2 regions of the Anaerocolumna sp. genome follow, and region 2 is predicted to be linked to the other one. Evidence: riboswitches for the same ligand, from Rfam matches in the RefSeq annotation. Region 2 holds a riboswitch; the other holds the start of a gene.
What was found. A riboswitch is a leader RNA that binds a small molecule or an ion and turns the genes downstream of it on or off. The one in region 2 is predicted to bind ZMP and ZTP.

Region 1 (17,147 bases), on a different contig from region 2:
CCGTTCCGGCGGAATAATAACTGCCGAGAGTACAGGCGGCTTGACCACCTTTACTGTAAAATTGAAACCAGGCTAAAAAGTTTTCGCCCATTAAAGGTAAATTAAAGAACCAAATATTATAATCGCTCTCAGATAAAGCAAAGGGGGCGATTTTTATTATGCAATGGCGGCATGAATATAAACACAGCCTAAACTATGGTGATTATATTATCCTAAGGGATAGATTGAGGCATGTTATGCTTCGGGATGCACATGTGGATGAAAACGGCGAATACAAAGTCCGAAGCTTATACTTCGATACACCAGGTGATAAGGCTCTGCGAGAGAAAATCGACGGTGTGGACAGACGGGAAAAATTCAGGATACGCCGCTATCTTGGTAATGCAGATTACATAAGAGTCGAAAAGAAGAGTAAAGTGCACGGAATGTGCTACAAGCAGTCAGAAAGGATTCTTGCTGAGGAAGTTACTGCGCTGCAAAACGGAGATTTGACGTGGATGGCAGAGGATCAACGGGAACTTATCCGGGAGCTGTACTCCAAAATACGGAGCCAACAATTAAAGCCAAAAACGGTAATTGATTATATTAGAGAGCCGTTCATCTGTATGGCGGGAAACGTACGTATTACCTTTGACAGGGACATTCGGACGGGATTGTTTTCTACAGATTTTATGAAAGATGATTTACCTACCATAAAGGCAGGAGATGAGATCGTTCTGTTGGAAGTAAAGTACGATCAGTTTATTCCAGAACATATCGTAAAAGTACTTCAACTGGAAGCCAGACGTGCTTCAGCTGTTTCAAAATACGCGCTGTGCAGAATGTACGGCTAATAAATTATAAGGAGAAAATCACAATGACTTTTAAAGATATTTTCAAATCCAGCTTTCTGGAGAACATCAACAGCGTAACTATATTGGATATGGTACTTGCACTGACCCTGGCCTTTGGTATCGGAGTTTTTATCTTTCTGGTTTATAAAAAGACCTTTAAGGGCGTGATGTACTCCTCCAGTTTTGGTGTAACTCTTATCGCTTTAACAATGATAAGCACACTAGTAATTCTTGCGGTGACCAGCAACGTGGTACTTTCCCTTGGTATGGTGGGAGCACTGTCAATCGTGCGTTTCCGTACGGCAATAAAGGAACCCCTTGATATAGCATTTCTGTTCTGGTCAATTGCTGTAGGAATTGTTCTGGCGGCGGGAATGATTCCCCTTGCTGTGTTTGGCAGTGTTGTAATCGGCATAATGCTGATAGTGTTCGTTAACAAAAAACCACACGACAATCCGTACATTGTTGTGATCCATTGCTCCGATGGAGAAGCAGAGGGAAAAGTTATATCTTCACTAAAAGAATATGTACAAAAATATGTAGTCAAAAGTAAAACAGTCACTGCTGATTCCGTTGAACTTCACTATGAGGTACGGCTGAAATCTGAGGATACGTCCTTTGTAAATGCATTATCTTCAACACAGGGTGTTTCCGACGTCGTACTGGTAAGCTACAACGGCGATTATATGGGGTAACGCAAGAGGAGCTAAAACGCTAGAATCGAGGATACTATGTCAAAACATAAATTCACTACAAGTTTTTGCGTTGCGATTGTTATCGCGATGCTTGCTATTACTATAACATTTATGGCAAGTCCGAATTTCGGCGTAGCCATAGCCCATATACAGCCTGCCTATGCTGAAAAATTATTTAGTACGGACAGGGTTCATACAATTGATATTGTGGTAAAAGAATCCGATTGGGAGGACATGATTGCAAATGCAATAAAAGAGGAGTACATACAGTGCTCCGTTGTGATTGACAATGAATCCGTCAAAAACATAGGAATACGTCCCAAAGGCAATTCATCTCTGTCTATGATAGCAAATTCGGATTCGGACAGGTATAGTTTCAAACTCGAGTTCGACCACTATGAGAAAGGCAAAAATTATTTCGGTTTAGACAAACTGGCATTAAATAATATCGCTCAGGACAACACCTATATGAAAGATTATGTGACTTATCAGATGATGAACGCTATGGGTGCAGATGCGCCCCTTTCCAGCTTCATATGGGTGACGGTCAATGGTGAGGACTGGGGACTATATCTGGCCGCCGAGGGTGTTGAAGAATCTTTCGCACAGCGTGTGTATGGTAACAATTACGGTGAAATTTACAAACCCGACAGTATGGATATGGGTGATAAGTTAGGTGGTGAAGTCGGTGAGGGCTTCCCTGGGAGGGGACAAATGCCTGAATGGAGCGGTGAAATGCCTCAATTGCCGGAGACCACCAATGGGCAGGAGGGAAACCCGATGCAACAAAGAAGTCAAATGCCTAATTTCAGAGGTAATGGTTTTGGAACGGACAGTGCAACTTCCCTAATCTATTCGGATGATGATCCGGACAGTTACGCTGCTATTTTCGATAATGCTGTATTTGATACGTCAAGTGCAGACAAAGCACGTTTGATTTCCTCATTAAAACAGTTAAATGCTGGTGAGAATATTGACCAGATCGTTGATGTAGACGAAGTTATCCGCTATTTTGTGGTACATAATTTCGTACTGAACTCCGACAGTTATACAGGCAGTATGATCCATAACTATTATCTTGCTGAAAATGACGGTAAACTTAGTATGATTGCATGGGACTACAATCTTGCGTTTGGAGGAATGGGAGGCTTCGGAGGTGGAATGGGCGGAAGGTTCGGAAATACCAATAATGAGAAAACAGATGCAGCCGCAGATAGTGTCACCTCCCTTGTTAATTATCCGATAGATTCACCTATGCTTTCCGGTTCTACCGAGGATAAGCCCATGATTGGGTGGATTTTTGACAACGAGGAATACCGGGCTAAGTATCATGAAGTTTTCGCTGAATATATGGAGTATTTCAACAGCGGTAAATTTTCCAAAATGTATGATAATGCCATTGCACTTATTTCTCCTTACATAGAAAAAGACCCGTCCGCTTTTTGCACCTATGAGGAATTTCAGAAAGGCAGTACTGCTTTACGGGAATTTTGCCTGCGTAGATCCGAGAGCATAAACGGCCAGCTAAACGGTACAATCGCCGCGACAAGCCAGGAACAGACGGCCACAGCAAAGGCCGGATTCATCGATGCTTCGGATATTGATATGGAAAGTATGGGGTCAAATTCCATGGGATTTGGCGGTGCCCGGGGAGGAGAATTTTTTGGTGGCAGTCTCCCTGCTGCAATTGAAAGTACTGGGCAGGAGACACCAGACACAGCACCACAGAACAAGGGGGACATTAAAGGACGTAAAATGGCCAATACGGGTATACCCTTAGAATCTTCGGTACTTCCCATATCCGCAAATGAAGGGATGCTAATGCTGATATGTATGGTATTGCTGATTGCCGGTATACTATTTGTAAAAAGATGGAGGCGCAATCTGTGATACATTTTTCCATGATTATCTTTAAGGAGTGTTAGAACTTACATAAGCTGTTATTATATTGTTTATTAATAAATAATAATTGAAAATTATTAAATTATCAGTTACACTTAATTAAGATGAATTGTATGACTGGCGGAAGTGAGAATGAACTCACGGGGAGTACAATGTTTAAAAATATGCCGACCGCCTGGGCAACCTAAGATAACCTGACATATAAAGTGGTTTATATACATTCTATATGTAGGATTACTGGGTTACCTGGGTGGTTATTTTTATTGATTAGAAAAGTGTGAAGAAAAGCTTAACACTTGAAAGAATTTATTCTTTTAACCTATGAAAGGAGCATAGTTATAAAAATGAGAGCATTGGTTAGTGTATCAGACAAAACCGGCATTGTAGAATTTGCAAAGGAATTAGTGGGACTTGGAATTGAGATTATATCAACCGGAGGAACCTATAACAAATTAAAAGAAGAAGGTGTGCCTGCCATTGAAATTTCTGAATTAACAGGATTCCCAGAATGTTTGGACGGTCGTGTGAAAACACTGCATCCTATAGTTCATGCAGGTTTATTAGCTATGAGAAGTAAACCAGAACACATGAAACAACTGGCTGATCTAGAGATTCAAACTATTGATATGGTAGTTGTTAATTTGTATCCCTTTAAAGCAACCATTCTAAAAGAAGGTGTCACTAGAGAGGAAGCTGTTGAAAATATTGATATAGGAGGTCCGACTATGCTTCGTTCTGCGGCGAAGAATTATCAGGACGTAGCAGTTGTGGTAGATCCAAGAGATTACGAAACGGTACTGAAGGAACTTAAAGAGAAGAAAGAGGTATCTTTGGATACCAAGTTCTATTTGATGCAAAAAGTATTTATGCACACTTCCCATTATGACACTATGATTGCGGATTATTTAAAGAAGCAAAGAGATGACCATGAACTTCCGGAAACCTTAACTATGACCTTTGAGAAAGTTCAGGATATGCGCTATGGTGAAAACCCTCACCAAAAAGCGGCATTTTATAGAGAGATTGGAAAGAAACGAGGTTCTATTACTGATGCAGTACAACTAAATGGTAAAGAGTTATCTTTCAATAATATAAATGATACAAACGGTGCTCTTGAACTATTAAAAGAATTCACAGAACCTACCATTGTAGCCTGTAAACATGGAAATCCATGCGGTGTAGGCAGCGGGGATACTATATTAGATGCCTGGAAGAAAGCTTTTGAGGCAGATAAAGTATCCATATATGGCGGAATTGTAGTGGTAAACCGGGAAGTTACCCTTGCACTTGCAGAAGAAATGAAAAAAGTATTCTTAGAAGTAGTAGTGGCACCTAAGTTTGAAAGAGAAGCTTTGGAATTATTACAAACAAAAAAGAATGTACGTTTATTGGAATTAAAAGACATTGATGTACCACAAGATGAAAATGCTTATGATTTAAAGAAAGTAAATGGGGGATTAATCGTTCAGACCATAGACAGCAAATTGCTAGTGGAAGAGGAATTAAAAGTAGTAACCCACCGGACTCCTACGGACAAAGAAATGGAGGATTTAAGATTTGCCTGGAAGGTTGTTAAATTCGTTAAGTCCAATGGTATTGCTCTGGCAAAAGACAAACAGACAGTTGGAATCGGACCGGGTCAGGTAAATCGTGTATGGGCAGCCAAACAAAGCATAGAACATGCAGAAGAATTAATGAATCCGGATGCAACAAAAGGTGCAGTACTTGCTTCCGACGCGTTCTTCCCGTTTGATGACTGTGTTGAAGCAGCACATGAGGCGGGTATTACGGCAATTATCCAGCCGGGAGGTTCTATTCGTGATGAAGATTCAATTAAAAAATGCAACGAATATGGAATCGCCATGGTATTTACCGGAATGAGACATTTTAAACATTAAAAAATAAATAGGCGTACTATACTATAACTTAAAAGTTATTTTATGGTACGCCTTTGTTGCAAATTTACGTTATAATCCCAGTTTCATCTAATAAGAATACACCATATCCTTTTCCAGGTTTTCTGCCTTTCTCCAGATATTCTGCAAATATCTTCTGCAATGAGGTATCTCTTGGCAGGTCTTTCGGAGGTTTACTGGCATCCTTGCCAAAGATGCGCCAGGCATCATGGAATTCTTCTTCTGTGTATGCACGTATATATGTGAAGTCGTTCATAAAACCCCGTATGTTGGAATGTGCCGGAAGTATATCTTTAAGTGCAGGATCTAAAAGCCAGGAACTGCAAACTACAGGTATTGGTCTGCCTTCAAAGTCCTTTTTGTAAAATTCATAAGCCTTATGATAGGAATCCATACGCTTTTCCACTGTAAAGGAGCCGGAAGCAGGAATATGCATATTGATTACCTTATCACCTTTTTTTACAGTAAATCCGCCTATGGAATATTCCTCTAATTTAAATATAGAATATTCGTATTGCATACGACCTAAAGCGAACCGGGCCATCTGATAAAACCGGGGAAACCATTCCCGCACAAAGGTTCCCCAGATACCGTATAACTGGTAACATTCCTTTAATTTACAGGTAAGATCTTCCGCTGTATTCCAGTAAATCTCTTCCGATATATTTCTTTCATGGTAAAGCTTTAATAATGGCTTACTGCTTAATACTAGTAATAGCATGGATATCATGTAACTGTGAATATTCATGTCTTTTGCTAATATATCTATTTGTTCGAAGGCTTGTGTAGTAAAATTACTCATAAACATACTGATTAGGGAGTCCATTCGGTTCTTATAATCAGAATTCATTAATATTTTCCCATACAGTTCTTGAAAGATTTCTTGTGCTTCTTTCGGAAAATTATCTTTTTTCATAAAGTATATTAAAAATTCCTGTTCATTCATCTGATATTCACACATCCTATCCTATTTGTCTGACAATTGAATTGTACAATCTGTCTTCACATTATTTTATATAGAACCAGTGAATTGTCAATATTTATTTATGAAATAGCAATATTGAGTAATTTTTTATCTCTTTTTCGACAAGATTGCGTTAGTAATAGTGATAGATATTTGTTAAAATCAAAATAGATTTAATACATTATTGCTAAAAGGAAAGGAGACGGTGTTATGAAAGTAATTATTTTAGGAGCCGGAGGCAGAGGAAGAAATTATACAAGATTCTGCAGGCAATATGGTGCTGAAATTGTTGGTATTGCTGATCCGGATACCAAAAAGTTAGAAAAACTGGCGCTAGATTTTAATGTAAGTGAAGATAGACTGTATCACGATTGGGCAGAAGTTTTGGACAGAGAGAAATTTGCAGATGCCGTTATTAATGCTACACCTGACAAGGTTCATTATGCATCTACAATGGAGGCTTTGGAGAAAGGATATCATGTTTTATTAGAAAAGCCTATGTCCGATAATGAGCAGGAATGTATCAATATGGTTGAAAAGGCAGAAGAGAAAAATTTAATTCTCATGGTATGTCATGTATTACGTTATGCTCCTTTTTTTGAAAAATTAAAGGAAATTATTGATGAAGAGCGAATCGGACAGCTTGTTAACATAGAAATGACTGAAAATTGTGCTTATTGGCATTTTGTACATTCTTATGTAAGAGGAGTTTTTCGGAACGAAACAATATCAAGTCCTTTTATATTGGCAAAATCATGCCATGATTTAGATTTAATCGGTTACCTGACCGGTAAGAAATGTTTGTCCGTAGTCTCTGAAGGAAATCTGAAGTATTACAGGAAAGAGAATGCACCGGAAGGTTCACCTGATTATTGCCTTGATGGATGTCCTCATGAAACTACATGCCCCTATTTTGCACCAAGGCTGTATTTGAAACAGATATCTTTGGTTGGCTGGCCAACCCAAAGTATATCCCCGGATACTTCCTTTGCAGCCAGATATGAGGCATTAAAAAAGGGACAATATGGGCGTTGTGTATTTCATTGCGATAATGATGTGTGTGATCATCAAAGTGCAATTTTTAATATGGAGGATGGATTAACAGCTACTTTTCATATGACAGGCTTTTCAAGTGAAAATACCAGGACATTACGGTTTTATGGCACCAAAGGAGATATTCGGGGACATTTGGAACGGGGAGAGTTGGAAGTATTTGACTTCTTAACAAAAGAAAAAGAGGTGATTCAAATCCAGTATGAAACCATTCAATCAGGCCACGGTGGGGGAGATTCAAGACTTTTATATGACTTCCTTGATGGAGTAGACAAAAAAGGAGGAAATTTAAAAACTCTGGCCCGTCTATCCCTGCAAAGCCATTTAATGGCATTTGCCGCTGAAAAATCGAGAAAAGAAGGCAAACGGATTTATTTATAAGAAGAAAGGGTTTCGCTATGACTATAAGAAAACTTGAAGACTATGATCCCTCTCATTTTTATGATATGAAAAGCCAGCTTAAGGATTTTATCTATGAGAGAACCCGTAAGGCTTTGGAAAAGGGAAAAACGGACCGTTCTCAGATAAACACAAAAGAACAGCTTAAAAAGCGGCAAACCTATATCAGAAGATTGTTTTTAGATTCCCTGGGAGGCCTTCCATCCTGTGAAACACCTTTGGAGCCTCAAATTACGGGCATTATTAAAGGCCATGGATTTCATATTGAAAAAGTGATTTACCAGTCAAGGCCGGATTGTTTTGTAACAGCTAACCTGTACATACCTAACGGATTGCAAAAGCCTTCCGGGGCAGTTTTATTCCTTTGCGGCCATGACCCGTTGGCTAAACATAGTGAGGAGTATCAGATGGTATGCCAATGCCTTACTAAAAGAGGACTCATTGTGTTAGCTTTGGACCCTATTGGACAGGGGGAACGGCTTAGCTATTATGACAATGGAATGGAAGTAATAAGCAGGGGAACTACAGAGCATACCCATGCAGGCTTTCAATGCCTCATGACAGGATATCCTTCTGCCAGATATTTTCTCCATGATGCTTTGCGGGGAATTGATTATCTGCTGACCCGCCCTGAAGTAGATCCGGAAAATATCGGAGTAACTGGCAATTCAGGAGGAGGAACCCAGACCAGTATGCTTATGCTGTATGATGACAGAATTAAAGCATTTGCTCCCGGAACATTTGTTACAGGTTATGAAGAAAATATGCTGACAGGAGTACCTCAGGATTCCGAGCAAAATTGGCCGGGATTAATTCAACATGGTTTTGATCATGAAGATATATTATTAAGTGCTGCACCAAAGCCTGTTGCAGTTTTGGCTGCATCCTATGATTTCTTCCCGGTAGAAGGAGCCAGAAAAACCCTGGAATCGGCGAAGAAATACTGGGAGATATGGGGTAAGGAAGAAGATTTGTACTATATAGAAGATGCTTCAAAACATAGCTATTCTTTTCGGCTTGCACAGGCAGCTGGGGAATTTTTTGCAAAGACATTGGGAGTTACTGACAGGGAGGCAATTTCTTTTGAAGATATAAAACTTTTTAAACCGTCAGAACTGTGGTGTACCGTTAAGGGGCAAATCAGAGAGGAAAGAAAGAATACAAGGTTCATTTTTGAAGAAAATCTAACATTGTTAACCCGGCTTAAAGCGGAAAGAGATATTCAGGGGGATGATAGAAAAAAGGACAGCGTATATAACTGGATAAAAGAACAAGTTTTTTATCAGCGTGTCCCATGTCCCGTAAATTTAAGAGATATTGCGGAATTTGACTATTATGATCTGTCGGTAAAGTCTTATATATGGAGATCTCAGGAAAAAGTAATGAATCATTGCCTTGCTTTTAAAGATCATACCTTTCATAATACGGCCACCTCTCCCGTGATTGCTGTTTGGGACGGAGGAACCGGCAGATTAGAGGAGCATATAGAATGGATTAAAGAACAGTGCCAAAAAGGGAAAACTGTATTTGTTTTAAATACTTCCGGTGTTGGAGGCATTTCGCCATATCCTATAGGAATCCGCGATATGGGGGACATGTTTGGGACCATGTATAAACTTGCAGATGATCTGATCCGGTATGGAGATAGTTTATGTGCACTGCGTATATATGATGTAATTCGAATGGTGGATATGCTGCAGGAGTTTGAAGGTACGGATCATGGGAACATCCATGTATATGCCCATGGCAAACAAGGGGTATATGGTGTTTTGGCAGCTTTTATTGACAAAAGAATAAAAACCCTGTCCGTAGAACAGCCTATGCCAAGTTATGCAAGCTGGGCAGGTGACCGTTATTATACTATGGAAGAGGCTATGAGTATTATTTTACCTCAGGCTCTTAAAATATTTGACCTGGATGAAATATATGAATGGCTGATAAAAGAAAAACGACTGAAACAGACTGTTAAGAAAAGAATGAGGCGCTAAAGCGCCGGAATAGAGGTTAGGTCGAAAAACAAAGTTTTTTCAACCGGCAATTTGTGCAAGGCACAAAATTGCTATTATTATTAAAAGGTGCTAAAGCGCCGGAATAGAGGTTAAAATGAAAAAGTATGTTATAGCAGGTGCAGGTATGAGAGGCTATTACATGTTTGGAAAGCGTATTGTGGCAGAAGAATATAAGGATTATGCTTCTATCGAAGGAATCTATGATATAAATCCTGTACGAGCACGTGAGTTTGCAAAGGATTGCGGAGGCATTCCGGTATATGATGATTTTGACAAAATGCTGAAAGAAGCGAAGCCGGACTATGTAATTGTAACGACGGTAGATTGTTATCACCATGAATACATTATAAAGGCTTTGGAAGCGGGATGTAATGTGATTTCAGAAAAACCCATGACCATTGACCATGAAAAATGCAATGCAATATTAGAAGCAGAGAAAAGAACAGGAATGCATGTACAAGTTACATTTAATATGCGTTTTATGCCATATATGCAAAAGATTAAGGAACTGATACAAAGTGGGATTATTGGTAAAGTTCTTACCGTTGATCTGGAATGGCATCTGGATACCAGACATGGTGCGGATTACTTTAGAAGATGGCACAGATATATTGAAAAAAGCGGCGGACTGCTATTGCATAAATCAACACACCATTTTGACATTATTAATTGGTGGCTGAATTCTTATCCGGAGCAAGTAAGTGCAATGGGAACAAGGAACTTTTATGGGCCTGTCCGGGAGGAAAGGGGTACCAGATGTTTGACCTGCCAGTATAAAGATACCTGTGAATTTTACTGGAATATAGAAGACGGGGGGGATCCTTTTTACAAGAGATTCTATCTAGAAGCAGAACATGAGGATGGGTACATCCGAGATTCCTGTGTTTTTGATGAAAGCATTAATATTTATGATAATATGGCAGTGAACGTAAAGTATGAATCAGGAGCATTATTAGCCTATTCCTTAATCGCTCACAGTCCCTATGAGGGATGGAATGCTTCCATTAATGGAACAGGGGGAAGGCTTGAGGTTGGAGAAATCTATTCCGGACATGGTGAGGAAGACAGCTGCAATCATATAAAGTTTTACAATAGAAAAGGGGAACTAATTACCTATGATATTCCCAAATTAAAAGGCAGCCACGGCGGAGGAGATGATAAACTGATACAAATGCTGATTAAGAATGACATTAAGGATGAACTGGGTGTTTTTGCTGCTTCTATGGATGGGGCAATGTCCTTGCTTATAGGTGCTGCAGCAAATATCTCCATTACGAAAAAGCAAGTTGTTAGCATTGAAGATTTGTTGAAACACCCATGATAAATATTAGGGTTTTCATATATGAATATTTTAAAAGGAGAGGTAAACATGAAGAAAAGATTAATTAGTGTAATACTTATTATGGTGATGGCAATATCACTATTAAGTGGATGTGGTTCTTCATCCGAGAAAGAAGAGACGAAAACCACAACAGATCAATCCGATTCGGGTACAAAAGAAGATAAGACAGAAGAAGAGAAGAAGGAAGAACCCAAACCAGTTACTTTAACCATTGGATTACCGGGAGGTTATGATGTAACCAGCAAAGAAATTATTGACGGCTTTAAAACTGCATACCCTCATATTACTCTTGTAATTGATGAAGCACCCTGGGGTGACTTTACAAAGAAAATAACAACACAAATAGCCGGCGGTAATGCACCTGATATTTGGTTCCAGGAAAATGCGGCTGTATTAGGCTATGGTGATATGGGTGCAGCAGAAGATTTGATGCCTTATATTAAGAGAGATTTAAAGTTAGAGGAATATGCAACAAATCTTTTCTCGGCTCAGGAAGGGGAAAAGGTTTGGGGTGTACCTCATGGGGGCAATCCTATTGCATTGGCTTATAACAAAGATTTATTTGATGCCGCAGATGTTCCTTATCCTACCGATGACTGGACCTATGAAGATATGATTGAAGCCGCAAAACTTCTTACCAAGGATACAAATGGGGATGGAACAGCAGATGTTTATGGACTGCTTACAGCAGGAGGAATTACAGACGGATGGTTTCCATGGATTAATTCTGCCGGCGGTCAGGCTTTAGATGAAGCAAAGAGAAATGCAGTTTTTGATGATGCAAAATCCCTGAAAGGTATAACAGAATGGGTTAATACAATTCATACCTACAAAATAAGTCCATCCCGTTCAACGATTAATGAGCTTGGAGGAACCGCCCAGATGTTTGGCAACGGAATGGGAGCCATGGTGTTCTTACAATACAGCTTAGGAAGTGCTGTGTTAAATACAAACTTCCCAGATTTAAATTATGATACCGCTAAGATTCCTCTAACCTTCGACGGAACTGAAAGAGTTGTTCCTAATGTCAGCAACACCTGGCTGATATTCTCAAAAGCAAAGGAAGAAAACAAAGAGGCAGCATGGACATTCTTAAAATATTACTTAGGTACGGATGTGCAGAAGCTTATTGCTGAAAGCGGCTCTACTATTCCGGTTAACAAAGAAGCCCTTGCATATGTGGATACGTTGCAGTCCAAACCCTTAAATAAAAAGGCTTATACGGAAGGTGTTGATGTGGCCGGTGTAACTTTAGATGAGAATAAATGCTGGAATGAATGGAGAACAGCTGCACAGCCAATTTTTAATGACATAATGGACGGGAAAACCGATCCCCAGACAGGATTAACACAAATAAAAACAGATGTTCAAAAGATATTGGATGAAAATTTTAATGAATAGCAGAATAATGGGAATGGTCCCTGAGTGTTGTAATAATTAACACTATCATAAAATGTGTTGGTATTATTCTGAGCATCGGGAAGAATCCGGGAAAGGGTAAATTTCTAAGATGCTCAGAAACAGGGATTCTTAATTTATGAGTTTAGAAAGAATATTAAAATTTTAGTAAAGGAGGTTGCAATGAGAAAAAGCAATTTTTGGGGCTTATTATTTGTTTCACCATTTATTATAGGAATTATTGTTTTTTTTATATTTCCTGTTTTATTTTCAGGATATATTTCTTTTACTAAATGGGATATGTTTAACCCGCCTAAATTTGTGGGATTGAAGAATTGGATTGATTCTATAACAAATCCGGTTTTTTGGATTTCTTTTCGGAATGTTTTTTATTTTGCATTAATATTTGTACCCCTTCAAACCATCTTTGCTCTTATTATTGCCCATATGCTGAATCACAAGATAAGATTAAAGGGATTTTTCAGAGCATGCTATTTTCTGCCCAACATAACTCCCTGGGTAGCAGGAGCTATTGTATGGAAATTCTTATATGGCTATGATTTTGGATTGATTAACCATATTTTGAGATCGTTGGGTTTAAACGGTTCTTATTGGTATGATAGTGAAAAGTGGTGGGTAGCTATTGGAAGTCTTGCTTTGATGAATGTATGGAAGGGCATGGGACAGACCATGGTAATATTACTGGCTGCCATGCAGAATGTACCCACAGAGATTGTAGAAGCGGCAAAAACAGAAGGAGCAGGCAGAGGTACTATATTCAGAAAAATCACAGTTCCCATGATATCGCCAATGGTATTTTTAACAATGATTTTATCAACTATTTCTGCATTTACAGCTTTTGATGTATTTTTAACTATGTTTGATGTATATTCTTTACCTGACAGAAATAGCGTTGTTAACCTGATGGTTTACCGGGAAGCATTTATGTACGGTAAAATGGGTCCGGCCTCTACTCTGGCATGGATGCTGTTTATTATCATATTAATTATTACGGTGGTACAAAGAAAGTTTGAAAAGAGGTGGGTGCATTATGAAAACTAAACATATAAAAAGATGCCTCTATTATATTATATTAGCAATAGGTGCTTTCATAATGCTGATACCTTTCTTATGGGTGTTTTCTAACTCATTGAAGACAGCGGAAAATGTTTTAAGAATACCGCCTCAGTACATACCAAATCCATTTACTCTGGATAACTTCAAAATTGTATTAAAAGAACTTTCCTTTATGAGGTATATGGCCAATAGCTTTTTTGTTGTAATCATGAATTTAATCGGCACTGTATTTTCTTCGGCACTTATTGGTTTTGGCTTTGCCATGTTTGATTTTAAAGGGAAAAAATTATTATTTACACTAATGCTGGCAACACTTATGATGCCTTCTCAGGTAACGATGATTCCTACTTATTTTATATGGTCTAAAGCAGGATTTTTAGATTCGTATGCCCCTTTAATTATTCCGGGTTTTTTGGGCCAGGCCACGGGCATATTTTTATTTCATCAAAACTACAAAAGTATGCCTAATGTACTGTATGAATCAGCTTTGATAGACGGATGTAATCCCTTGGGGATTTTATTCAGAATATACTTTCCCTTATCTAAGCCCACTGTAATGACTTTGGTGATTCTTACCTTTATTGGTGCATGGAATAATACCATGGGACCTTTATTATATTTACAAACAAGAGAAAAGTATACATTAACTATGGGGCTGCTGACCTTGAATTCATCCCCCATAGCAGGTGCCAATATGGGTGTAAGAATGGCAGGCGCAGTAATAACCATGGCACCGGTTATCCTTATTTTCCTGTTTGCACAAAAGTATTTTGTACAGGGAAATATCAGTTCAGGAGTTAAGGGATAACTACCGGATGCTTTTTCGAAAAGCACTGGGAGTACAGTTGTAATTCTTGGAGAAAAGATTAATAAAGTGACCTACACTGTTAAAGCCTACGGAATGGCATACTTCTGTTATGCTTAATGTAGAATAGCGAAGTAACCGTTCCGCTTCAGAAAGACGTTTCTTATTTATAAAATGAATAACGGTAACTCCTGTAATTTCTTTAAAGGTATGGCATAAGTGATATTTACTTACAAATAATTTCTCGCAGATGGTTTCGAGGGTAATATCCAATGTATAGTTTTCATTTATATATTTTATAACATTATAGACCAGCTTTTCCTTTGGAGAGAGCATAGGAGTGGAATTTTCCACTATTTCATCAGAAGACAGGTCACAGATAGTAGTAAACAATTCTATTAAAGCACATTGCATATTAATGGTTTTATAAGAAGAATTCATAATGGAAGCATTATAAAGATGGATAACCGCATCATAAAGTAACTTTTTACTTTTTTCACTTTGTAAAGAAAGCTTTTTTTTCGTTAAGAAAAATTCTCTTACTTTATTGGAGAACTCATTGTTTTCCAATATACTTATCTGCTGCAGTAATTTAGGATGAAACATTATTAAGATACGGCTTTTTTCACTGCCGGGCTTATAGACTGTACGATGAAACAGATATGGCTGAATGAATACCATATCATTTTTACTAATGGAATACACTTTATTATCAATAAAGTAATTCATTTCATTTCCCAGATAATAATATATTTCATAAAAGTCGTGATAGTGATCCCACCTTTTGGAAGTATTGGATAAATCATTGGTTCTGTTAACTAATAGATTTTCATCAAAAGTTTTAAAAATATAGGGATCATGCATACTAACACCGCCTTTCATGTAATAAGAGTTGCTACATGTATTATATGTTATACCTAATATATTGTAAAGAAGTGAAAAATTTTTAACATATGTACCTGTAGCAGTTCACATAGTCATAAAGCGAAAGCTTTATTATATAAAAAGTACCTTGTAATATGGTAAAAATAGAAAAGATTAATGAAAACAGAAAAGATTAATGAAAACAGAAAAAATTAATGAAAACAGGTTTAAAAGAAACATATTAAGAAAGGATAGATTGCTAAGATGAACATTAAAATACTAAAAGACTCAATTGAATTAGGACAGGAGGCTGCAGCGTATTCTGCCCATATTATTAACAGAGCCATAGCTGAGAAAGGAAAGGCAAGAATTATTCTTTCTACTGGTGCTTCCCAATTTGACACACTAAAAGCACTGATTGAGTCAGACATTGATTGGAGTAAAGTGGAAATGTTTCATTTAGATGAATACATAAATTTGCCCATCAGTCATCCGGCAAGTTTCAGAAAATATTTAAAGGAACGTTTTATTGACAAAATTAATCTGAAATCTGCTTACCTGGTAAATGGAGAGGGAAACATAAAAGAAACCATAGAAGAATTGACCAAAGAAATCAGAAAGGAACCTATTGATTTAGGACTTATTGGAATAGGAGAAAATGCACATATTGCATTTAATGATCCACCGGCAGACTTTGGGACAGAAGAGGCTTATATTGTAGTAAATCTGGATGAAGCCTGCAAAAAGCAACAGGTTTCTGAAGGCTGGTTCCCATCGATTAATGAAGTACCTGGCCAGGCAATTTCCATGACGGTATATCAAATCATGCAGTGCAAGAATATAGTTTCCAGTGTTCCTTTTAAAGTAAAGGCCAATGCTATTAAAAATATGATGGAGAATCCGGTTACCGACCGTATACCTGCAACAATACTTAAAATGCATAACAGCATGTCGCTTTTCCTGGATAAGGATTCCGCGTCTTATTTATAGAATAAAAGTTTTGGTATAAAATGTATAAAATAAAAATATAAAGTATAATGATTGTGAAGCAATTCGCTTTGCAAATAGTATGCTGATGCCTTAATATAGGGTGCTTCAGCAGAATGGAGATTTTTATGAAAAGAATCTTATTTAAAAATGCCAGAATTATAACAACCACAGGTATTAAGCAGGGAGAACTTTTGACGGCAGGAAACATAATTCACAAAGTTGTATATAACGATGCTATTCAAGAACCATATGATGAAATTATAGATGTAGAGGGAAAATACCTTTCTCCCGGATTTATTGATATCCATACCCACGGAGGAGGGGGATACGATTTTATGGATGGGAGCTTAGAAGCTATTTATAACGCTTCTAAGTTACATATGCAGTATGGAACCACTTCCATTGTACCAACTACTATTACAGGTACTCATAAATCCTTACTTGATTTTACTGACTTATTTAATCAAGTAGATTTAAGCAGAGAAGGCTGCCCAAATATTTTAGGGTTACACCTGGAAGGACCCTATTTTTCATATAATCAAAGAGGAGCCCAAGATCCAAAATATCTAAGAAATCCGGACAAAAAGGAATATCTGGAGGTGCTGGCTAAAACAAACCGAATTATCCGCTGGTCTTTTGCAGTAGAATTAGAAGGTGCCAAAGAATTTCTTCGTGTACTTAGAGAACAGGGGATTGTTAGTTCCCTTGCACATTCGGATGCCACTTGCGAAGAAGTATATGAAAGTTTTGAAAATGGTCTGAGTGCATTGACTCACTTTTACTCTGCAATGTCCACAGTAACCAGAAAGAATTCTTATCGGGTGGCGGGGGCTATTGAAGCAGGTTATCTTCTGGATGAATTATATGTGGAAGTAATTGCAGACGGAAAGCATTTGCCGA
Region 2 (17,147 bases):
GTTCTTAATCTTAATCACTCTGTCTGCCATTGGTGCTATAGCTGAATTATGGGTGATAACAATCACTGTCATTCCATTTTCCCTGCAAGTATCCTGTAATAATTTCAGTATGGCTTTACCGGTATTGTAATCAAGAGCTCCCGTTGGTTCATCACATAATAACAGCTTAGGATTCTTAGCCAAGGCTCTGGCTATGGATACTCTCTGCTGCTCACCGCCGGATAATTGTGCTGGGAAGTTTAATAGCCTTTCCCCAAGTCCTACTTCACATAAAACAGCTGAAGCCTCCATAGGATTTTTACATATTTGGGATGCTAATTCTACATTCTCCACCGCCGTAAGATTCTGTATCAGATTATAGAATTGAAATACAAAACCTACATCATCTCTTCGGTAGTTAGTAAGTTCTTTCTTACTAAATTCGCTAATATCCACTCCATCCACCATAATACTTCCTTCACTGCAAGAATCCATACCCCCTAATATATTCAGAACCGTAGTTTTTCCTGCTCCGCTGGGTCCTACAATTACAACAAATTCACCTTTATTAATTTCAAAATCAATTCCATCTACCGCTTTAATGATAACTTCCCCCATGCGGTAATATTTCTTTACATTCTTTAATTCTATAAATGAAGACATACTGCTCTCCTATTCTAAAAAATTTCAAAGTGTAGCTATTGTTAGGTATTATACTACGTTAGCTTCATGAAAACCATTATAAATTTATGAACTTTTTGGAAATTTTTTTAAAGATACTTTATTTAACCTCGTCAAGTAGTGACAATGAAATTATGAGCAAGTAGCGCAAACGGATTGCGAATATCCCCTTTGACTTCTTTTATAAGTTTCTTGTCTAGTAACAAAAAATATGCTACAATCTCAATTAATCGATGAAAAAGTACCACTATTTTAAATTTTATTTTGGAAAAGGGGATTTATCTTGAAAAATACTAAAAGAGTTTTGGCTTTGATTGGAGTTTTATTGTTATTATGCATACCTGTTCTCCTTGTAATAGGTGCTTTTACTGCTTCACCGGATTCTACAGCACTATTTAAGGCAAGTATTTTCTGTGCCATTGTTGTACCTATTATGGTATATGCTTATATACTAATTTACCGCGTAATTAAAAAGAATAACAAGGAACAGATTGAAAGCAAGCAAATAGATAAAAAAGATGGCCGGAATTGACAACCATGAAAGGCTATGATAATATAAAAGTGCTGTACGACTGACGGAAGTGGAATTAACCACGGGGAGTACAGCACTTTGAAAGCCGACCGTCTGGGCATAATGCTTGGAAGGGTGGGCATTTTTATTGCATTCCGATGTTACAAGATAATTCGGATTAAATTATGAAAATCATGAGCAGAGTAGGATTTTGTGCGTAAATCAATGATTTGCAGTGTCTTCTGAACGGGGAGTTGTCAGAGGAACGAAAAGCCTTTAAGGCTTACGGTACAAAGTTCGCATCCCGCTGCTACATAAGGAGAAGCGGTGTTATTATATATAGTACCTCTTGTTATGTAGCTGTGCTGCATAACAGGAGGTGTTTTTTATGATTGCAACATAATGTATCAATTTAGCCATAAACTTTCAACAATTTGTTCCAATAAGAAAGGAGAAGTTAAATTGAAAAATTCATCTTTTTATGTGCGCCGCATTACAATATCTGCGGTATTTCTTAGTATTTCCCTGGTTTTGAAAACCTTATTTACTTTTTACATACCCATGTTTGGGCAAAATGGAATGAGCATCAATATCTCTGGTATATTCTCCATAATGCCGTCCATTTTATTCGGACCTGTATATGGAGCTGTGACCTCCGGACTTTCTGACCTTTTAGGTTATCTTTTAAAACCAATGGGGACATATATTCCCCTTATGACCCTGGTGGTAGCTGCCGGTGGATTTATCAGGGGTGTATTGTGGTCTGTTCTGGGCAATAAAGACAGTAAGAAATTAAGAATTGCAATTGCAGTATGCTCGGTATTCCTTTTAGTAGCAGGTATCTGCAACATGACATTTTTGTCTGCCGATGGCATTGATAAAAATTTTTACGAACACGTACAAAAGGAAGAAATAAATACAGATAATATGCACCTTGTCAGCAAAATGCTTATCACAAGAACCATTGACACAAAAGACCCCTCGGGGAACCTGAGTACCTATATTACTTTCGTAACAGCAGGAATACTTGGCAGTGCTGTTCTTGGAATCCTTTTATTAACTGCGGACCTCTTTATCTCAAAGAAGTTCCTGCATGGCACAGGCAAAGGACAAATTCCTCAGCTTCTTATTACTATGGTCGGTTCAGGTCTGGTTGTAACTACTCTTAATACGGTAGTATTGCGTGAAACAATTTTTACCGCATGGAAGGTGCTGCCCTTTGCAGTAGTATGGATACCCCGTGTTATAGAGGAGATTCTCGGAAACACTATTAAGGCATATTTTGTATCCATACTATTGGGTGTTTTCCGGAAACAGCCCGGCTTGAATGAGCTGACTGATAAGCCCTTGTAATGCGTCCAAAGGAAATCCTCAGTTACATCTGACCATCACGGTTCAGTGGCTTGATCTTTTCCTCTCACAAACGGATAAAAACCATTCCTTCTGTTTATGAGAGTAAAGATCAAGCCACTATTTCATTTTGCTAATCTTCTATGCTTAACGTAGCCGAATACGAAAACACCCATAGAAATAATTATTAATATTGAGTATATCAGGATATCCCAAATATCTGTTACAGACTGTTCTGTGAATTTAGATACAACGCTGTTAATCCACAAAGATATGGGCAAGCCGGAAATTACTGCAAATGCCGCAGCTATATATCCTGGTAAATTACTTTTACAAAATAATAAATAGATTTCCCAGAAATAAATCAGTGCAATGGCAGAAACCCGAATACCGATTGGTAATATTAGCCCAGCAATGCCGATAACCCGTTCCAATGCAAACAAAAAAGGAATTATTAATAAACTAAGCAATATAAGGGATATGTGGATACCCTTTTTACTCCATATTACAGTTGGCTCTATGATTGACCACACAAAAATAATGGAGGTCATTGGAAATAACGCCCAGGTTAGCTTTCCATTGATTGCAAAATTACAGATTGTACATACAATAATTCCAAGTAATAAGATTGCAGAGGTAATTATTGCATAAATCACTCGTACATCTTTGGATTTGTTTTTCGTTGCAGTATCCGCATATTGGATAGTTGTTTCTATAATAGATTCCACCTCGGAGGAAGACGATTCCATCCTTTTCCCGTTCAATAGTTCGTTTATCGTAATACCCAAGATGTCACAAAGGACAGGTAACAAAGAAATATCAGGACAGCTTAATCCACGTTCCCACTTTGAAACAGCCTTATCAGTAACGCCTAGCTGTGCCGCCAGTTCCTTTTGCGTCATTTTGTTTGATTTTCTTAGCTCTGAAATAAATTGAGACATTTTCCCATTATCCATATTCTCCAACCTTTCTTATATTGCTTTATACGAATATTTTAATTGATGTTTTTCATATAAGCAATAGACTTCCGGTTGAATACAACAAAAGAAACCAGCGGTAGAGTTAACAAAGGCAGTAACAAATCTAAGTATTGCAAATTACTGCCGAATATTTTCTCACTGACATGGAAAGTGTCCATTGGAACAGCTTAATTAAAAATGTTTCCACATTAATCTCCCCTTTCCTTTATCCATTTCAACAGTTCATCAAGTTCACTGTTCTTTATCTTCTTGCCATCATACAGTGTTGTCACCAGACTGGCAAATGAATTGCCATGAAAGCGTTCCATGAAGTCACCAGTTTCAAATTTCAAATATTCTTCTTTGCTGATAATCGGAAAATAGGTACGCTCCTTTTTGTCAAGTATTTAAAAAATAATTTCGCCTATTAAATTTAGAATCATTTATTCTAACTCCAATAGGCGAAATCCTGTTAATTTATCTTAATAATTTTGCCAATTCCCCTTCATAAACCATATGAAGTTCATGCAGCGCTCTTGTAATAGCTACATATAAGAGTTTTGCATCTGCATCGCTGGCTTCATAACTATTACAATCCGGATTCCATAAGATAACAGAATCAAATTCTAAGCCTTTTGTCATATGAATGGGAAGTACCATAATGCCATTGGAAAAATTCATATCCTCCATATTTTCAGTAAGTTCTTCCACTTCTATATACTTATTTAAGTGCTCATATACTATTCTGGTTTCTTCTATAGTACGGCAGATAATTGCAATAGTCGTATAGCCGTCTTTATGATTTGTGTTGATAATATGGATTACTTTTGACAGCATCTCCTGCTGACCCACAGTCTTGGTAATGGATACCTCTTTTCCATGTCTTATAACCGGTTCTATATCATAAGTTTTAAAAGTACATTGTCTTAAAACTTTACTTGCAAAATTGGAAATCTCCACCGTATTACGATAACTCTTAGCCAAAACGTAAAACTTGTCTTTATCCGGATAGAATACTTCTTCTTTCAAGGTTTCCCAATCATTCATACCGGTATCATAATATATATTCTGGGTTATATCTCCCATGATTGTATAAGTACAATCGTGAAATAATTGTTTCATTACGTAAAATACCGAAACACCAAAGTCCTGGGCTTCATCTACTATAATATGGCTGACCTGCTCAAAATCAATGGTTAATTTCAGCCTTTTTTTAATGTATGCGAGCATGGCTAAGTCGTATAAATCAATCATCTTTTTATCAACGTTATCCATGAGCAGCCGGATCACTTGTTCTTCCGGTATCTCGTAATTCAAATTTAGATAATTCTGTTGATTTAAAATTAAATCCTGTAAAAAATTTTTATAAAGTTCAATTAGATTTATTTTCATACTTTTCTTTCCAAAATAATCTTTAAACTTTTTTAATTCAATACTGATGGCTTCTTTCTCCTGCTGCTCTCTTTCATTTACCAGCCGTATTTTGCTGCTTAATCTCTTATTCAGTAAATCAATTTTTTCTTGTAAAGGTTTATCTTTAAATATATCCAGGAAACCTATAATTTCAGATTTTGAATAAACTTCTTTGTTATGGTATACAATGGAATCCAGCTTCAAGCTCTTTATTTCATAATCATTTATATATGTTTCCAAGGCTTTGATAAAGGATAGAGAACCTTTAAATTTGTTTAGCGCAATCTCTTCCCCGGTCTTTTTCATCTGGGATTGCTTTGAGAAATTATCTTTTAATACATATTTATTTTTCTTTATATCAAAATCTTTGTTTAAAAGTATGTTCAAGAATTCTACCATAGTCATTTGATTAATATTATATACATCAAGGTTAGGCAGTACCCCTGTAATATAATTTAATAACATTTTATTACTGCCGATTATATAGAATTCGTCGGAACGAAGCTTTTCTTTGTAATTATAAAGGATGTAGGAAATACGGTGCATGGCAACTGTGGTTTTTCCGCTTCCTGCTACTCCCTGAACAATTACATTATGCCATGGAGTGTCCCGAATAATCTCATTTTGTTCCTTTTGAATGGTTGCAATGATTTCCCCTAATACCACTTCTTTATTCTTACTTAGGTACTTCGTCAGGAATTCATCATTTGCAATAACATCCGTATCATAATAGTCTATTAGTTTACTATCACCTATTTCAAATGTTCTTTTCAAATTTAGTGAGATATAAATGGGATCTCCATACGGTGAAAGATAGGAGCTTTCTCCCGTTTCACTGTCATAATAAACACTTGAAACAGGTGCCCTCCAGTCAACAACCACTATATCGGTACTGCTTCTACTGACTCCGTTCTTCCCTATATAAAGAGAATATATTTTATCCTCTTGAATTCCTTTATCAGAATCTCCTGTTTCATTCTCTTCATGTTCCACATAGTCAATTCTTCCAAAGTAGGGTTTCTCCAGTGCGGACAGGTTTTTGTTTAATGCTCTTTCCATATCTGATTGCATACTAAGTCCAATTACCAGATCATTATGGAGTTCCGGATTATTGGAGCGGTAATTATCGTATAATTCCTTAGTTTCTTCCCGAATTATCTTTAACTTTTTCGTATAGCCATCAATGTTATTCTGAATAACAGCCACACATTGTTCTAAATGATCCTCTTCTTTTTTCCACTCACTTCTTAGCTCTTCATGTTTTTCATTAAAACTATTGTTGTCCATTCTTCCTTCCATGATACCTCCTTAAGGTCGTTAGCGAACTAATGGTTTAAGTTCTTTATTTACTTTTTCTCTGGGTTACTGTTACATAGTACTGGAAATTTAAAATAAATACTAGACTTTTTTTTCAAAGTATGTTATGCTGTAAAATGAAGTGTACCTAAAAATAAGCATCTAACTTTGTAATAGTTTTCCAACCATTGGTATGAATGGTATCTCAATGAATGAACGTTGATGTAACCGTTCTTTTTTTTGCAAAAATACCCTATGCAATATAGATAATTATTAAAAACAATAAGCTGCCATTCCAAGCTACAGACAATCCCAGTAGAAATCAAAGAAACTTCACAGAACTTAGATATACTAAATTCCATATAGGAAGAAACTCGCCTTCATAATGAGGTTCGCAGCTTATAATGACAGCTTTTTTAACATAATGATATTTAATTCTTTGTTTTGTAAGACGTAACTTTTAATTTCTCTCACTATAATACTTATTTATATCCCAAATCCTTCTCCACTTCATGAATGGTCTTAATATTCTCACTTTCATAATCATTTAAAATAGCCGTATCAAATTGGTCTGCTGTAAATCTTGGTTCATACCATAACTGTGCCTTAAAATAATTATTTAAATCTTCATTTTCAAAGATTCTTCCATGTCGTGCATATATCTCATTCCTTGCAACCAATAAAACATTTTTGCTGCAACCTTTAAAATCTTCTTTCTTATAATACTGTTTGTCTGTATCAAATATTGGGTTAATTATTACTGTAATATCAGTAGTAAGCAGCACGCTTTCTCTATAGCCTATTATTTCACTATAAAAAGAACAATTCTCCTGATAGGTGTCTCTTTCTTGTACCTTTGCAATGAATTTCTCTTCGGACATACTCTCTATTTCTTTATAGTAATCCTCATTTACACTGTTTTCAGCAGAGATAATTTCTTTGTTCTCATTTTGTTGACTGCCAGCTTCCTCCTCAACTTTTCCGCTATCATTCTCTTCTATAATGTTATTTTGAGATTCTTCTTCCGGTCTTTCATCCTTATCATTCATAATTTCTGGTAAGTCTTCGTTTGTTATAGGAGAACTTGATTTAGTTTCTGTTTGCTGATTTATTTCTTTATCCACGATAATATCCTGTTCTTTTAATCCGTATGATTTACTGCAGCCAACTAAAATAAAACATATCCCTAAACCCATTATTAATATTTTTTTCATATGAATTCACGCTTTCATTTTCTTATATTCTATATATTCTATATATTTTTATATAGACTTCCTTGTTACGACTAAAAAATAGTTCTCATCCTTGTTGTCAAATAAATGAATTACTCCTCAGCCTCTTCCTTTATTCTCTTTAGATGTTCTATGATTTCTTTCTCATATCCTTGCTCGGAAGGTTGGTAAAAGACTCTACCCTTTAGTTCATCTGGCAAATACTGCTGTTTCACATAATGATTTTTATAATCATGGGCATATTTATAGCCCAATCCATGTCCTAATTCTTTGGCTTCTCCATAATGAGCATCCATCAGATAGGAAGGTATGGAGGCCGTTTTTTCATTCTTTACGGTTCGCATTGCCTCTCCAATTGCCACACATGCCGAATTGCTTTTCGGAGCACATGCCACATAGGAAACCGCCTGAGCTAATATAATCTGAGCTTCCGGCATACCAATCCGTTCCACTGCCTGTGCTGCCGCAGTGGCAACTACCAAAGCATTGGGATCCGCATTGGATACATCTTCTGCAGCGCATATCATGATTCTCCTTGCTATAAATGTAATACTTTCTCCTGCATATAACATTCTTGCCAGGTAATAAATAGCTGCGTCCGGGTCCGACCCTCTCATACTTTTAATAAACGCCGATATGGTATCATAATGATTATCTCCGGTTTTATCATAACGGATTACTCTCTTTTGAATACACTCACTTGCAACATCAAGTGTTATATGAATCTTCCCATCTTCTGAACGTTCTGTAGTTAAAACTCCTAATTCAATAGCATTTAATGCAGATCTGGCATCTCCGTTAGCAATATCGGAAAGGAAATCCAATGCCTCTTCATCAATAACAGCATTATAAGCACCCATTCCTTTTTCTTTGTCTGTTAGTGCTCTGAGAATAAGCTTCATTATATCTTCCTGCTCTAAAGATTTTAATTCAAATATGATAGAACGGGAAATAAGAGCGCTGTTTACTTCAAAGTATGGATTTTCTGTCGTTGCTCCAATTAATACAATGGTTCCGTCCTCCACAAAGGGCAATAGATAATCCTGTTGTCCTTTATTAAAGCGGTGAATTTCATCAATAAACAGTATTGTTTTCTTACCATACATGCCTATATTGTCTTTTGCTTTGCCAATTACTTCTTCCATATCTTTTTTTCCAGCAGAAGTGGCATTAATCTGAGTAAAAATAGCACTGGTAGTATTGGCAATAACCCTTGCCAAGGTAGTTTTTCCTGTCCCCGGCGGCCCATAAAAGATAATGGAGCTGATTTTGTCCGCCTTGATTGCTCGATATAGCAGCTTGTCTCTACCAATAATATGGCTTTGCCCTACTACTTCTTCCAATGTAGTAGGACGTAATCTGGAAGCCAATGGGGATTCTTTCTCCATGGTATTACTTCTCATATATTCAAATAAATCCATAACAACCTCTATTCCGGCGCCTAAGCGCCTTTTAATAGCACCAGCACAAATTACCGGTTACTAATCTCTATTCCAGTGCTTTGCACATATTTATTATTGTATTAGATAAAATATTTTTCGTCAATCTATTCAAATTTATAAGAATTCAATTTAATCTAAGGTTTAAACATGAAGATTTCCTGTGAGCAAAATACCACTAGTCCCTTAACTGACGGACTAATTTATCTGCCTGTCTGCCATAGCTTCATCAAAAATTTCTGCCATGTCAGACTGCTCACCATATTCGAAACCTATCCTTCCATCATATGCCATGGAATCACAGGAATCGGTAGCGATAAATATACGCAGAGTTTCTCCATCCTCACGTGTAAATTTTATTAAAGCGGTGTAAGGACAGCCGGAAAAACCGTATATCTCCTTGCTGTTAATTGCTCTATCCATGAGCTTTGACAACACATTAAGCTTTTCAGAATCATTTACAGTTTGCAATCGCAAATCAGTGGTATAAGAACCATCGGCTTGCTCTACTCTTTCCGGGAAATCAATATCAGCACTTTTTAGGGGAATTTTAAACCATTGTGCATCAAAGCTTCCATAGTCTGTATCCATAATATTTCTTATTTTTCCCATGATAAAGCTATATACAGCTTCGTTGTATTCAAGGGCAATAAATTCCTGCTTCATAGTAGACATGATATAGCCTGCTGAATTACTATTGCCTACAAACGCATATTGATTCCCATCTATATGCAGTTTGACCCCCGTTGAGTGTATAGTTATGTCCTCTCCATGCAGATACTTCCATGCATCCTGCTGTGATGTTACAGTATCTATAACCTCCGAGGAGGAGAACAGACTACTAATTTCTTCAAGTTCATTGTCGTTTATGTTGATAAAACAGGAATATGGCGATGAATAAAAGCTTATGGTATCCTCATCTTGATAGTAAAATTCAATGCAGGGACGATCTGGGCTATATAACGATAAACCTGTATTCTTATTTATAAAATCCAGCTGTTCTCTTCCATTTTGAGTAAATGCAAGAATGAATGTCTGATTTGCGTATTCGCCGGAGCCTTTGCTTTCACTAAAGCAAAAACAGTCAAGGTCTTCCTTTCCAAAAGGTAACTCAAGAATATCATAGCCTTCAAGTTTATATAAAATATTTGAATTATTATCCTTATCGTAATAGCCGATTTGAAGAACCTCGCTTTTTGCACCGGATTCTGAATAATAACCTATATCAATGCTGCTAAAATCATCATATATGGGAGCATCCTTACGCCGACTGGCCAAGTAATAATCCATGCCGTCTCCTGCTGTCCGTCCTATGATATCATAATGTCCCATCAGCATCTCAGATACTTGCTGTGTTCTGCTTTCGTCCATCTGCTGAAACGAGGCACCATTAAGATAACTTTCAACAAGAGTAATATACTCTTCCTGGGGAGTAATTGGCATTGGCTCCGATGTTGCACCCACTGACGTTGGAGATGTAAAATCTAAGTGCTTATCGCTTTCAGAAGCTGGCCTCGTACAGGACATTATCCAAAGTGTAACAAATAGAAATATAGCAAATAAACAGGTTTTTTTCATATTTTAGGTCCCTCCCCAAGTATAGATATGAATATTTAACTTTAGCTGGCATGATGTGTTGCTAAAGTATTTATTTTCCATACTATTTTACCAAATAAGCCCAGACATTACAAGTTTATTTTCACCTCCTTCTGCGTTTCCTTTTAAGAATATTATACGCCATTTCACAAAGCATGCGATGCTGGTGCTGGCTCCACTGAGAAAATTGTTCCGCCAGACATTAGAGTTACTCTAAGAAGCTGACACGGAGTACGTTACTCTGTGCAGTCTCTTGTAAACTGTACTCTATTTATGTTAGAATAACAATGAATAAAATTTTGGAGGTATTACATGACAATTCCACAAGACCCAATGATATTATTAAGTTTTATCAACACCTATTTAAGAGATCATTATAAAAGCCTTGATGATTTATGTAAAAGTCTGAACATAGATGAGACAAGCCTGAAAGAAACTTTAAGGGGAATTCAGTATGAATACGACCCTGTTCAAAATAAATTTATTTAACGGTTAACCAAAGACTACTATTAATTTCAGCAATTATAAAATTATTTACTAGGAGATGATTATAATAGATTCCTTTCGAATTGTTTACCAGGGCGGAACCGGTGAAATCACAGAGAAGAAATCCAGATTTATCGCCACCGTTGTGCCGGTGAATACAGAAGAAGAAGCCATCACATTTATAGAACAGACAAAGAAAAAATATTACGATGCCAATCATAACTGCTTTGCTTATGTTATTGGTGATAATCATGAAATACAGCGCTGCAGCGACGATGGGGAACCGGTCAGGACTGCTGGCCGTCCTATGCTTGATGTATTACTGGGAGAAGGTATACACAATGCTGCCTTAGTTGTAACCAGATATTTCGGAGGAACCTTACTGGGCACCGGTGGTTTAGTAAGAGCTTATCAGGGTGCTGCCAAGGAAGGTTTAAATAACAGTGTTATTCTGGAGAAATTAGACGGTATCCGGCTTCAGATCACTACCGATTATAATGGCATTGGCAAACTCCAATATATTACCTCTCAAATGGAAATTACAGCATTGGATACCGAGTATACGGATATTGTTGTTATGACCAATTTAGTACCTGTGGAACTTTATGGGCAATTCGAGAAAAAAGTTATTGAAGCAACCAATGGTAAAGCAGTCATAGAGAACTTGGGTAATGTTTCTTATGCAATAATGAATCATTCGGTACTGCTATTATAATGCATAATTTGGGAATACTAATTGTAAGATGTAAGCAAATTATCAAGATTCCTGTAACAGCTTAATGATTTAATATATTATGAAACGTTTAAAAATGTTTTAAGATTCATGTCGTCAACAAATTTATCTTTATTTTACATTATATATTTGATATAATGGCAGGATAAAGGAGGTTTTTTATGGACTTTAGTAGAAAAGGAACACAAAAAAAACAACAACAGATAAAATCTACTTCTAGAAAAGTTGCTTCCAAAGCGGGAGTGTCTCTTTTTAGAATAGTATTAGTTGGTATTGTATTTTTGGCTATAGTAGGATCCTTTGCTGGCTTTGGTATATTAAAAGGACTGGCTGACAGTGCTCCGGACATTGATCAGATAAACGTTGAACCAAATGGCTTTACAACCAATATATATGATAGAGACGGTAATCTTATTCAATCTTTAGCTGGTGCAGAATCCAATCGTGTATATGTAAAAATTGATGAAATTCCTGAAGTGGTTCGCAATGCTTTTATCAGTATTGAAGATGAAAGATTCTATACCCACGATGGTGTGGACGTAAAAGGTATCTTTCGTGCATTTTTCTCTGGTTTAAGCAGCGGAAAATTTGACGAAGGTGCCAGTACCATAACCCAGCAGCTTATTAAGAACCAGGTCTTTAACGGCGGTGCGGAAGATAATTTTGCTGATCGTTTAGTAAGAAAGGTTCAGGAACAATATTTAGCTATACAGCTGGAAGATAAATTAGATAAAGACCTTATATTAGAATATTACCTGAACAATATTAACCTGGGTGCAGGAAGTTATGGTGTGCAGACTGCTTCCAGACGTTACTTTAATAAGGAAGTGGGACAACTTAATTTATCAGAAGCAGCTGTTATTGCTGCCATTGCCCAGTCACCGACCTATATGAATCCAATTTCCCACAAAGAAAACAATGCGAAACGTCGTACTGAGGTTTTAAACAGCATGCTTCGTCTTGGACATTGTACTGAAGCAGAATACAACAAAGCGATAGAGGATGATGTTTATTCCAGAATTCAATCTGTTAACGAAGAAATAGCAGATGAGTCTTACTATAGTTATTTTGTAGATGAATTAATTGAACAAGCTCTTGAAGATTTACAAACAGAAAAAGGATATACTTATACTCAGGCAAGTAAAGCTTTATACAGTGGTGGTTTAAGTATATATACTACGCTAGATTCCGATGTACAAAAAATATTAGATGATGTGTATTCCAATCCGGATTACTTCCCTGCAGTAGGTTCCATCTCATATTGGGAACTAAACTACGCGTTATCCATTGAAACAGCCAAGGGAGAAACCATACATTATCATCTTAAAGATTTAAAAGAATTTGCAGGCTCCACCAGCAAATACTTTACTTACTTTTCCAAAAAGGAAGATGCTTTAAATCTGATTAAAGATTTTAAGGAAGCTAAGCTGAAAGAAGACGATACGATATTAGCTGAAAATACCAGTTTAATATTACAGCCTCAATCTTCCATGGTTATTATTGATCAATCCACCGGTCAGGTAGTAGGACTCATAGGCGGGCGTGGTAGAAAGACAGGTAACAGAACTCTTAACCGTGCCACTAACACAGTAAGACAGCCCGGTTCCGTATTTAAAGTCCTGTCCACATATCTACCTGCTTTGGATTCAGCAGGAATGACATTGACAAGCGTTATTGATGATGCCCCGTTCCAATACCCAGGCACATCAAAGTATGTTTCAAACTGGAATAAAAATGTTTATGAAGGCCTTACTACATTAAGAAGAGCAATATACCGTTCCATGAACGTTGTTACAGTTAAAACATTAAATCAGGTAACACCACAAGTTGGTTTTGACTATTTACAAAAACTTGGATTTACTTCCTTAGTAGATACCTGGACGGATAGTAATGGCAGACCTTTTTCCGATATTAATTTATCCACTGCACTTGGCGGTATCACAAAGGGCGTATCAAACCTTGAATTAACGGGTGCTATGGCTGCTGTAGCCAACAGTGGTATTTATACCGAGCCTACTTTCTATACCAAGATTTTGGACCATGACGGTAAAGTGTTATTAGAGAAAAAACCTGTTACTCGTCAGGTTATGAAAGAATCTACCTCCTTCCTTTTAACAAATGCAATGGAAGACGTAGTTAAAATAGGTACTGGTACAGCTCTTAGATTCCCTAAGCTTCAAATGCCGATTGCAGGTAAGACAGGTACGACCTCAGATGATAACGACTTATGGTTTTCCGGATACACACCTTATTACACTGCTACTATATGGTCCGGCTTTGATAACAACCGTCCGCAAGTTGATAAGAGCTATCATAAACGGATATGGCGTGATGTAATGGAACAAATTCACATTAAAAAAGAACTTAAAAATGTTCCATTCACAATACCGGATTCTATCGTTACTGCTCAAATATGTACAAAGAGCGGTAAATTAGCCGCAGAAGGATTATGCGATCATTATATCGGAGGTTCTACCGTAAAAACAGAATATTTTGCAAAAGGTACTGTTCCTACAGAAAAATGTGATATTCACGTAAAGGCTACCGTATGTAAAGACTCGGGAAAAATTGCAACAGAATTTTGTCCTCCATCTTCTACAAAGGAACAAGTGTATTTAGTAAAAGAAGAAACTCATGCTACACATGATACTCCAAATATTTTACCGACAGAAACTTGCGATGTACACACAGCTGGAAATTCTGTAAAACCGGATTTTCCGGACTTCCCAGATTTTCCTCCTACCGATTCTCAAACTCCTACACCACCTCCATATCCTGATGATGAGAACGAGAATGATGAGGATACCATAGAATCTGAGTTTCCAGATATCTTTAACTATAACTATTAAATTAATCACCAGAAGGGGCAAATATTTTGCCCCTTCTGTTTTAAGCTAATCTATATTAAAAGCAGTCAATACACCTTTCTATAGTAATTAAAAAACCATACGCTTTCAAACACATCTATTATATGAGTTAACAAGTTAATTGGATTCATCTTAATATTAAGGTATACCGCACTGCTTGAAATATCTGTTTTAACTTTTCATCTTTGGACTAAATATAAGTGAAGCTAAATACGCAAAAATTAGTGCTGATGAAATACCTACGGCAGATGCTGTAAATCCACCCTTAAATACACCAATAAACCCCTCTTTCATAATACCTTCCTTAATTCCTTTAAACAATACATTACCAAAACCAACAAGTGGAACCGTTGCACCTGCACCTGCCCATTTTGCAAAAGGTTCATAAACTCCAATGGCTCCAAGAAGCGCTCCAAGGCAAACCAGAATTACCATAATTCTTCCTGGCATGAGTTTCGTGTTATCCATAAAAATTTGTACTACTGCACAGATTCCTCCACCTACTAAAAATGCTATTAAATAGTCCATAATCTACTCCTATCTACTTGCTTAGCAAGTTTCCAGTATAACACCGTGAGCGATTCCCGGAATGGAATTACCTTCGTTAAAGCTTACGGTAGACTGTAAAGATCCGGTAGGTACAAATAATACCCGATTCCATTCTCCACGTCTCATTTTATACAAAATGTATCCTGTCAGTGTAATAGCGCTGCATCCGCATCCGCTTCCGCCTGCATGGGTATCCTGAGATTCCTGATCAAAAATCTCCATGCCACAGTCCATATAATTACTGCTAATATCAAAACCATCCTGTTTTAATAAATCTATTAAAATATCTTTACCCACACATCCAAGATCACCCGTAATGATTTTATCATAGTACATTGGAAGTTGATTTATGTCTTTTAGATTTTGTGATATAGTAGTATATGCTGCTGGTGCCATGCACGCTCCCATATTCATAGAATCTTTCAGACCATAATCTACAATTTTGCCTACTGTTATACCTTTTATAACGACATTTTTTTCTTCTTCTTTATGCTTGTTTTTATCTTTTGATTCATTCTTACCAATTACTACTGCTCCACTTCCTGTTACCGTCCAGCTTGCCGAAAGAGGTCTTTGATTACCATATCCCAAAGGAAATCTAAATTGCTTTTCAGCACCTGCAAAATGACTGGAAGTGATTGCTATTACTTTATCAGCATAACCTCCATCTACTAAAATTGCTCCAAGGGCCATGGATTCACCCATAGTGGAACACGCTCCATATACTCCAAACATGGGTATTTCAAGGTTGACGATTCCAAAGGACGTAGCAATTAATTGTCCCAGCAAATCTCCACCTATTAAAAAACGGATATCCTGATTCGTTAAGCCTGCTTTTTCAATAGCTTTTTCTGCTGCCCGTTTCATTAATCTGCTTTCTGCATCTTCCCAACTCTTTCCACCTGCCATAGGATCTTCTTCAATTTCATCAAAGAAACTTCCCAGAGGACCTTCCCCTTCCTTCTGTCCGGCAATAGAAGAACCGGATAAAATGAGAGGAGGATTTTCAAAAAGTATACTTTGCTTTCCTGCTATTTTATTTGTAGTCATATTTTTATCAGACATTTTAACCTCGATTCCAGCGCTTCAGCGCATTTCTAATATTCACACTATCCCTAACTGCATTAAAATGTAATAAATAATACCTAGAATCCAAGAAGAAAAAATACCATATAAAATAACCGGTCCTGCTATGGTAAAGATTTTACATCCAATACCGAAAACATGTCCTTCTTTCTTATATTCTACTGCAGGAGCCGCTACAGAATTGGCAAAACCGGTAATCGGCACAACCGTTCCAGCACCGCCAAATTTAGCTAATTTAGGATATATATTTAATCCGGTGAGCAAGACGGATAAAAATACTAAGGATAATGTTGTATAGGCGGCGGCTAAATCTTCCGATGCTCCCCAGTATTTATATAAATTACTAAAGCATTGTCCTATGGTACAAATGATTCCTCCCACTAAGAATGCTTTTAACATGTTAAGAAACCAGCTATGCTTTGGAGTCATTTTCTTAACATACTCATTATACTTTTCCCCTTTTGTATCCTGATCATGTTCCATTACAACATCTTGAGCACTAACATCTTGAGTATTAACATCTCCTGCATTGATATTTTTATCATCCATTCTGTATCAACTCCTTTGATTATTAAGATTATGCTTTAAAGTACATCTGATATAAACTTCCTAATGCCTTTCCTATGGCCATGCATAATAGAAGATACGAAGTTCCGGTCCTTAATTTAATTCTCTTAGTAAATACCGGGAATACTTTTGTAACTTCTGCTAAAGCAACTGCCATACACCCTACATAACATCCTGAAAATATCCCAAATATTATAAGTCCCACTATTCCAAATGGGAGGGAAGGTTGAAATAGTATTACTATATTACCAAGGGTTGCACCCAGAACAACAAGATCCTCATACAAATGTATTTTATCTGCTGAATCTGTGTGAGTTGCTAACCGATTAATTACTCCGATGGTGGTAATAAATGCAAATAACCCGCCGGCTACGACTACTCCGGAAGCGATACCAATTATAAT

Region 1: another riboswitch for ZMP and ZTP. It lies ahead of purH (bifunctional phosphoribosylaminoimidazolecarboxamide formyltransferase/IMP cyclohydrolase); the one in region 2 lies ahead of RT261_RS14365 (ECF transporter S component).

Annotation. Positions count from the first base shown of each region.
Region 1 covers NZ_DAMAUC010000031.1:22,008-39,154, reverse strand. The annotation lists gene RT261_RS18480 (sensor histidine kinase) at 1-76, shown strand, start outside; gene RT261_RS18475 (polyphosphate polymerase domain-containing protein) at 159-833, shown strand; gene RT261_RS18470 (DUF4956 domain-containing protein) at 815-1,528, shown strand; gene RT261_RS18465 (CotH kinase family protein) at 1,565-3,418, shown strand; ZMP/ZTP riboswitch at 3,534-3,618, shown strand; gene purH (bifunctional phosphoribosylaminoimidazolecarboxamide formyltransferase/IMP cyclohydrolase) at 3,775-5,328, shown strand; gene RT261_RS18455 (acyltransferase domain-containing protein) at 5,393-6,262, opposite strand; gene RT261_RS18450 (Gfo/Idh/MocA family protein) at 6,521-7,744, shown strand; gene RT261_RS18445 (alpha/beta hydrolase family protein) at 7,762-9,750, shown strand; gene RT261_RS18440 (Gfo/Idh/MocA family oxidoreductase) at 9,866-11,092, shown strand; gene RT261_RS18435 (ABC transporter substrate-binding protein) at 11,141-12,514, shown strand; gene RT261_RS18430 (carbohydrate ABC transporter permease) at 12,695-13,573, shown strand; gene RT261_RS18425 (carbohydrate ABC transporter permease) at 13,563-14,396, shown strand; gene RT261_RS18420 (AraC family transcriptional regulator) at 14,397-15,275, opposite strand; gene RT261_RS18415 (glucosamine-6-phosphate deaminase) at 15,522-16,247, shown strand; gene nagA (N-acetylglucosamine-6-phosphate deacetylase) at 16,373-17,147, shown strand, end outside.
Region 2 covers NZ_DAMAUC010000018.1:14,507-31,653, forward strand. The annotation lists gene RT261_RS14355 (ABC transporter ATP-binding protein) at 1-642, opposite strand, end outside; gene RT261_RS14360 (hypothetical protein) at 944-1,192, shown strand; ZMP/ZTP riboswitch at 1,219-1,298, shown strand; THF riboswitch at 1,369-1,483, shown strand; gene RT261_RS14365 (ECF transporter S component) at 1,634-2,524, shown strand; gene RT261_RS14370 (helix-turn-helix domain-containing protein) at 2,647-3,477, opposite strand; gene RT261_RS14375 (BlaI/MecI/CopY family transcriptional regulator) at 3,690-3,887, opposite strand; gene RT261_RS14380 (HelD family protein) at 3,958-6,192, opposite strand; gene RT261_RS14385 (YARHG domain-containing protein) at 6,672-7,403, opposite strand; gene RT261_RS14390 (replication-associated recombination protein A) at 7,514-8,842, opposite strand; gene RT261_RS14395 (hypothetical protein) at 9,059-10,438, opposite strand; gene RT261_RS14400 (DUF4250 domain-containing protein) at 10,769-10,945, shown strand; gene RT261_RS14405 (YigZ family protein) at 11,007-11,657, shown strand; gene RT261_RS14410 (transglycosylase domain-containing protein) at 11,837-14,524, shown strand; gene RT261_RS14415 (SpoVA/SpoVAEb family sporulation membrane protein) at 14,714-15,070, opposite strand; gene spoVAD (stage V sporulation protein AD) at 15,092-16,156, opposite strand; gene spoVAC (stage V sporulation protein AC) at 16,196-16,660, opposite strand; gene RT261_RS14430 (stage V sporulation protein AB) at 16,755-17,147, opposite strand, start outside.